Regions from separate parts of the Paraburkholderia sp. A1RI_3L genome, predicted to be linked through region 1. Evidence: riboswitches for the same ligand, from Rfam matches in the RefSeq annotation. Region 1 holds a riboswitch; the other holds the start of a gene.
What was found. A riboswitch is a leader RNA that binds a small molecule or an ion and turns the genes downstream of it on or off. The one in region 1 is predicted to bind thiamine pyrophosphate.
Positions count from the first base shown of each region.

Region 2: it holds a riboswitch for thiamine pyrophosphate, as region 1 does, so the genes downstream of both, thiC (phosphomethylpyrimidine synthase ThiC) here and PXJ20_RS00745 (FAD-dependent oxidoreductase) in region 1, are expected to answer to the same signal.

Region 1 is NZ_JARCHA010000001.1:150,349-153,754, reverse strand. Features, by position in the region: gene PXJ20_RS00750 (ABC transporter ATP-binding protein/permease) at 1-1,156, opposite strand, end outside; TPP riboswitch at 1,411-1,531, shown strand; gene PXJ20_RS00745 (FAD-dependent oxidoreductase) at 1,757-2,887, shown strand; gene thiS (sulfur carrier protein ThiS) at 2,930-3,127, shown strand; gene PXJ20_RS00735 (thiazole synthase) at 3,171-3,406, shown strand, end outside.
Region 2 is NZ_JARCHA010000003.1:284,736-288,141, forward strand. Features, by position in the region: gene thiC (phosphomethylpyrimidine synthase ThiC) at 1-1,151, opposite strand, end outside; TPP riboswitch at 1,244-1,360, opposite strand; gene PXJ20_RS11080 (GreA/GreB family elongation factor) at 1,495-1,905, opposite strand; gene PXJ20_RS11085 (DUF1223 domain-containing protein) at 2,354-3,232, shown strand; gene PXJ20_RS11090 (cytochrome b/b6 domain-containing protein) at 3,256-3,406, shown strand, end outside.

The sequences.
Region 1 (3,406 bases):
TGAGGCCGCGCGTGACGAGCTGGCTTTCGTCGACGTAATGGAGGTTGATGCCGCCGTGCTCGGTGGCCGGCAATACGGATTCCTTGAGATGCGGCTGGTGCATCACGCGCTTGAATTCGCGAAGACGGTTGACGGTGGCGCGCCACTCGACCAGGGTGCCGTAACTATTGACGAACCATGACAGCGAGTCGCTCACGGAGCCGAAGGCACCGGCAATCTGCATCAGCGTGCCGAAGCTGATTGCGCCTCCGAAATAACGCGGCGACGCCACGACGATCGGGAAGATATTCGCAATCTGGCCATAGAAGTTGACGACGAAGGAGTACCGCTTCGTGTACTTCATCACGCGCCACCAGTTGTCGCGAATGCGGCTGAAGAGGTCCTTCGCGCTGGCTTCTTCGGTGCGCATGCCGTCGTAGAAGGCGATTTGCTCTGCGTTCTCGCGCAGGCGGATCAGGCCGAAACGGAAGTCGGCTTCAACGCGCTGTTGCTGGTAGTTGATCGACACCAGCGGATGCCCCACCTTGTGCGTGAGGATCGAACCCACTACGGCGTACGCGATAGCGGCCCACAGCATGTAGCCGGGAATCTGGACCGGTGTGCCGCCCAGCATCACCGTCAACGCGCCCGCGGTGCTCCAGAGCACGATCGAGAACCACACGAGGGTGGCGATGGTGGAGATCAGATCGAGGGTGAGGGCAAGCGTCGTGGTCGCGAACGAATCGAGGTCGACGGCGATACGCTGGTCGGGGTTGTCGGTGAGGCGGTCACGCTCGATGCGGTAGAACGTGCCTTCACCCAGCCACTCCTGCAGATACTTCGTGGTGAGCCATTGGCGCCAGCGAAAGCCGAGCATCTGGCGCAGATAACGCGTGTACACCGCGATGATGATGAATGCGAACGCGAGGCCGGTGAAGATCAGCATCAGGTGCGGGAATTCATGCACGTTTTTGCTTTGCAGCGCGTTGTAGAAATCGCGGTTCCAGTTGTTCAACCATGCATTGATGCCCACGAGCAGCAGGTTCATCACGATGATCGCGATCAGCAGACCCCAGGCGATCTTGCGTTCCTCGGACACCCAGTAGGGCTTGATGAGGCTCCACGCCGAGACGCGGTCGGTCTGGCTGGACGTAGGGCTGGAGGTGGGATTGGTCATGAGCTTCCTGATATCGGATTGAGATGCCGGCCCAACGGCGGGTTTGCGGATCCTGACACGGCGCGGGCGGTGAGGGCATTCCCCGCGCGCGGTGACCTGGCGGATTCTGGCCGGCACCGCTTAAACACGCCTTAATCGGGTCCACGGCATTGTGCCAGAGCCCGCCGCGCGTTCCCTATTCGGCGGCCCTGCCGCGCGCCCTGCGGCGTCCTGCCTCGTTTGCGGCGGTTCTGTCTTTTATGGTCTAATGGCCGCTGACGAAACAGGGGTGCTTCGCGCCGGCCGGCAGCACGCGGCGGCCAGCGACGAGGCTGAGAGAGACCCTTCGCACCCGATCCGGGTAATACCGGCGCGGGAAGTTTCGGGAAAGTCCCGCTGGATGCCCATGCGTCCAGTCTCCCGCCGGGCGGCGCTCCTTCATCACATATCGGAGTGCGTCCGGCCGGCCTCGCCAGCCGGTTTCGTCCTTGTGTACGTGTGCAGCCTGCCGTACGGAAAGGATACGATGACCGCTCATTCTCCAGTTCTTTGCTTTCACCGGCGCGTTCGTCGCGCTGCCGCGCTTATGGTCACGCAACGCGCGTCGCTTGGAGCGCGCTCATGAACGCCGCTGTCCGACCGGATTTCGCCGTGGTCGGCGGCGGGCTCTGTGGCCGCCTCGTCGCGTGGCAGCTTGCCGGCGCGGGACATCGCGTGGCGCTTTACGATCGCGGTGACGCCGACGGCAGCAGCTCGGCCGCGTGGGTGGCTGCCGCCATGCTCGCGCCGCTTGCGGAAGCCGCCGTCGCCGAAGTGCTCATTACGGAACTCGGCGTGGCTTCGCTGGAAAGCTGGCCGCGCATCCTGGCCGAATTGCCCGAACCCGTCTTCTTGCAGCGCAACGGGACGCTCGTCGTCTGGCACCATGCCGACCGCGCCGAGGCGCCGCTGTTCGAGCGGCGCGTTCGCGCCAATGCGCCGGCGGGGCTCGTCGAAGGCGGGTTCGTCTCGCTGGCGGGCGCCGAGGTAGGCGACGCGGAACCGGCGCTCGCTGGCCGTTTCGCGAAAGGATGGCTGCTGCCCAACGAAGGTCAGCTCGACAACCGCCAGGCCTTGCGTGCACTCGCGGCCGGGCTCGCCCAGCGTAAGGTCGATACGCATTGGAACAGCGCGGTCGAGGGCACGGCGTATCCCGACGCACGTGTCGTGATCGACTGCCGCGGCCTGGGCGGCAAGCCGGTCTGGCCCACGCTGCGCGGCATTCGCGGCGAGGTGGCGCGCGTGCACGCGCCGGGCATTTCGCTTACGCGGCCCGTGCGGCTGCTGCATCCGCGCTATCCGATCTATATCGCGCCCAAACAGGACGACGTGTACGTGATCGGCGCGACGGAGATCGAAGGCGAAGACATGTCGCCCGTCAGCGTGCGCTCGGCGCTGGAACTGCTGAGCGCGGCGTTTTCGGTGCATCCGGCCTTCGGCGAGGCGCGCATCCTGGAACTGAACTCGCAATGCCGTCCGACCTTGCCCGATCACCGGCCCGCGCTCGTTTGGGATGGCGCACGCACCTTGCGCGTCAACGGCCTGTATCGGCACGGCTACATGATCGCGCCGGAAGTGGCCAACGCAGCAGCGCGCTTCGCACAGACGCTGCTTGAGGGCAGCATCGCGGATGCCGATGCGTTCGCGCAGTGGCGCAGCGACGCCCGCTGGTCCAGCCTTTTTCATCTCGAGCACGCCGAGGAGCCGGTCTGAACGCGATCGAGCCCGCGTGAGCGAACCGACAGAAAGCGAACCATGGATATACACGTGAACCAGAAGCCGTTTTCGTTGCCCGACGGCGCGACCGTTGCCGACGCGCTCGCCGCGTTCGGCGCGCGTCCGCCGTTTGCGGTGGCGCTGAACGGCGATTTCGTCGCGCGCGCGCAGCATGCGGCGCGAGCGCTCCAGCCCGGCGACCGGCTGGATGTCGTTACCCCTGTCGCGGGCGGCTGAGCGGCGCCGCACCTTCGCCGTCATCTGCAAAGGATTGTCTGCCATGACCACCTCCATTCCTGCCGACGCGCTCACGCTCTACGGCGAAACCCTCGCGAGCCGCGTGTTGCTCGGCACGTCGCGTTACCCGTCGCTGCAATCGCTGTCGCGCTCCATCGAGGCCGCGCGCCCCGGCATGGTGACCGTCGCGCTGCGCCGGCAAATGACCGAAGGCGGCGCGGAAGCCGGCTTCTTCGATTTGCTCAAGCGCCATGCCGTGCCGCTTCTGCCGAACACGGC
Region 2 (3,406 bases), on a different contig from region 1:
TGCTCGTACAGGAAGCTTTCGCGATGATGCGCGAGACACCACTTGGCCATGATCGAGCCGCCGCGCGACACGATGCCGGTCATGCGCCTGGCTGTCATCGGCACGTAAGGCAGGCGCACGCCGGCGTGGATCGTGAAGTAGTCCACGCCTTGCTCGGCCTGCTCGATCAGCGTGTCGCGGAAAATTTCCCACGTGAGTTCTTCTGCTTTGCCGTGAACCTTTTCGAGCGCCTGATAGATCGGCACCGTACCGATGGGCACCGGGCTGTTGCGAATGATCCATTCGCGCGTTTCATGAATGTGCTTGCCGGTGGAGAGATCCATGACCGTGTCGCCGCCCCAGCGGATGGCCCACGTCATCTTGTCCACTTCCTCGCCGATCGACGACGTCACCGCCGAGTTGCCGATGTTCGCGTTGATCTTCACGAGGAAGTTGCGGCCGATGATCATCGGCTCCGTTTCCGGGTGATTGATGTTCGCCGGGATGATGGCACGGCCGCGCGCCACTTCCTCGCGCACGAAATCGGGCGTGATCTCTTTCGGCGCGTTTGCACCGAACGCCGTGGCGCCGAACGCCTGGCCCGGATGCTGACGGCCCATCATCGCGGCGAGCTTTTCGCCGTTCGGGCCGCTCGCACGCAGGCTTTCCAGATATTCGGCGCGGCGCTGGTTCTCGCGGATCGCGATGTACTCCATTTCCGGCGTGACGATGCCCTGGCGCGCGTAGTGCATCTGCGTGACGTTGCGGCCGGCTTTCGCGCGGCGCGGCGTGCGGTGCAGGCCCGGAAAGCGCAGTTCGGCGGTGGCGGCGTCGGCGGCACGCTCGCGGCCGTAGGCGCTCGAGAGGCCCGGCAGCGCTTCCGTGTCGCCGCGTGCTTCGATCCAGCGCTGGCGCAGCGCGGGCAGACCCGCGCGGATGTCGATGCGCGCTTCGGGGTCGGTGTAGGGACCGGAGGTGTCGTAAACGTAGACGGGTGGATTCTTCTCGCCGCCGAACGCCGTGGGCGTGTCGGCCTGGGTGATTTCGCGCATCGGCACGCGGATGTCGGGCTGCGAGCCGGTCACGTAGACCTTGCGTGAGTTCGGCAGCGGTTCGACGGCGGCGGCGTCCACACGCGCGTCAGCGGAAAGGAATTTTGGGTTCGCGTTCATGCATCTCTCCTGATGTGGGTTCGCTACGCAGGAGACGAAATGAACGTGGACGGATTTCGCGAGAAGAGGTGGCCCGAAAGCCGATGAAACCGAGGCGAAACCCGGACGCTTCCCTGCGCTGGCATTATCCAGATCAGGTTCAAAGGGTATTTCTCACCCGCGGCAAGCGTCGCCGAAGCGACGCCGACGCAGGACCCCCGCGCAAGCAGCCGTCAAGATACACCGGGCGGTTGCAGCTTGGCAACCCGTTCCGCACCCCGCCTTGTACCGGTCCTGTATAGGCATCTGGACCCGCTGCCAGACCTTTTCGGCGCACCAGAGGCGGCGCTGCGCCGCGGCAATTTCACGACGCGGTGTCGTTGGCCGCCTCGGGCTGATACAGGATCTTGTCGACCTTCATCGCCTTCTGCACGCCGCCCGGCGTCGTGAAGTGAATGTGCTCGCCACGCTTCGCACCAAGCAGCGCGTGGCCCGCAGGCGAAAACACGTTGAGCCGTCCGTGCGCCACGTCGGCCTGCGGTGGGTAGACGACGGTCCACGTCATGGATTCGCCCGTCTGTTCGTCGAGCAGCACGACCTGCGATCCGATCGTCACCACATTACGCGCAATCTCGTGCGCATCCACGATGGCCGCATGCTCCAGCAACTCATCGAGCAATGGTTGACGTTGATGCGCGAGCGCGGGCTCGGCCGCAAATTTCGTCAGGCGGGCCACTTCGAGCTCGGTCAGATAGCAGATCTTTTTCTTCTTCACAGCGGTTCTCCTGTTCGATCCAGAAAAGAAAAGCTTGCGGATGCGACTGGCCCGGAGCCCGACCGGCCGGCTCCATAAGCTTGAGGGAGGGCTGGTTCAGATCGGGCGCCGGGCGGTGGAGAGCGGCGCGACGGCAAGACCGGCAAGGCACGCTCGCGCGAACGTACGGCGAGCGCGTGCGCTCGCCACGCCCGTTCGGCGGTGGCGACGCATGAGACTCGGCATTCGGGTGCGGGGCGCGGGCATGGGAGAAACAGGCGTTAGCGCAAGCGCGTGTCGCGCGAGGCATTGAGCAGATGGAACGAATTCATCATAGCACCGCGTCCGTATACCGGCTCGTGGCTGCTATCGGCATTGCGTTTGCGTCGGCACAAAAAATTTTCGCTGGCGCTGTCATAAGTGGCTCACACCACCGACCAACGTGCAGTTTCCTCGATTGGAGCCGGTGATGCAGACCAGATACGGATGGATGAGCACGCGGTGCATACGGGCGTTGGCGCTCTCGCTCGTATGGGCGGTGAGCGGCGCGGCGCAGGCTGCGTCGGTCTGCACGGCGCGTAGCCCGGCGCATCGTGTCGCGCTCGTCGAGCTCTACAGCAGCGAAGGTTGCAGCAGTTGCCCGCCCGCGGACCATTGGCTGAGCCAGTGGAAAGACGGCGGCACGGCGAGCGGGGTGGTGCCGCTCGCGCTGCACGTCGATTACTGGAACAGCCTCGGGTGGACCGATCGCTTTTCGCGGCACAGTTTTACGGAACGCCAACAAGGTCTCGCCGAGCGCGCCGGAGGTCATCTCGTCTACACGCCCGAAGTGTTCGTTTCGGGACGCGAGTTGCGCAACTGGTCGCATGCCGCGAGTTTCGATGCACTCGTCGCGCAGGTGCGCTCTGAACCGGCCGCAGCCGACATCACGATCACGCTCGAACCGGCTGGTACTGATTCGGCTTCCTCAGTAATGGGCGTAATGGGCGCGGCAGCGTCGACGCAACCGATGCATGTCGTGGTCGATGCGCAATTCACGGCTCACGGCGCACGCGAGCGTGGTCCGCTCGACGCCTACGTGGCCGTCTACGAGAACGCGCTCACGACGCAGGTGCGCGCCGGCGAGAACAGCGGTGCGACCCTGCATCACGATCGCGTGGTGCGCCAATGGATCGGCCCTGTCGCGCTGGATGCGGGACATGCGCACATCGAGCGCGAGATCGCCTTGCCGGCCGACGCCCAGGACGCGCTCAAAGCCTCGCGTGGGTCGTTCGGCGTCGTCGCCTTCGTCGAAAATGCGGCGAGCGGTGACGTCCTCCAGGCAGCCGACCTGCCTGCGTGCCACTGACCGGATTTTTCCTGGAGATCGATATGGCCACCCCTGAAACGAGCGCTCGCGATGTGCATCGCGACGCGCCCACCGAGAAACGAACGCATCCTTCCGGCGGCGTCATTCATCCGCTTTGGCTGCGCCTCACGCACTGGCTCAACGCGCTGGCCGCGCTCGTGATGATGTTTTCCG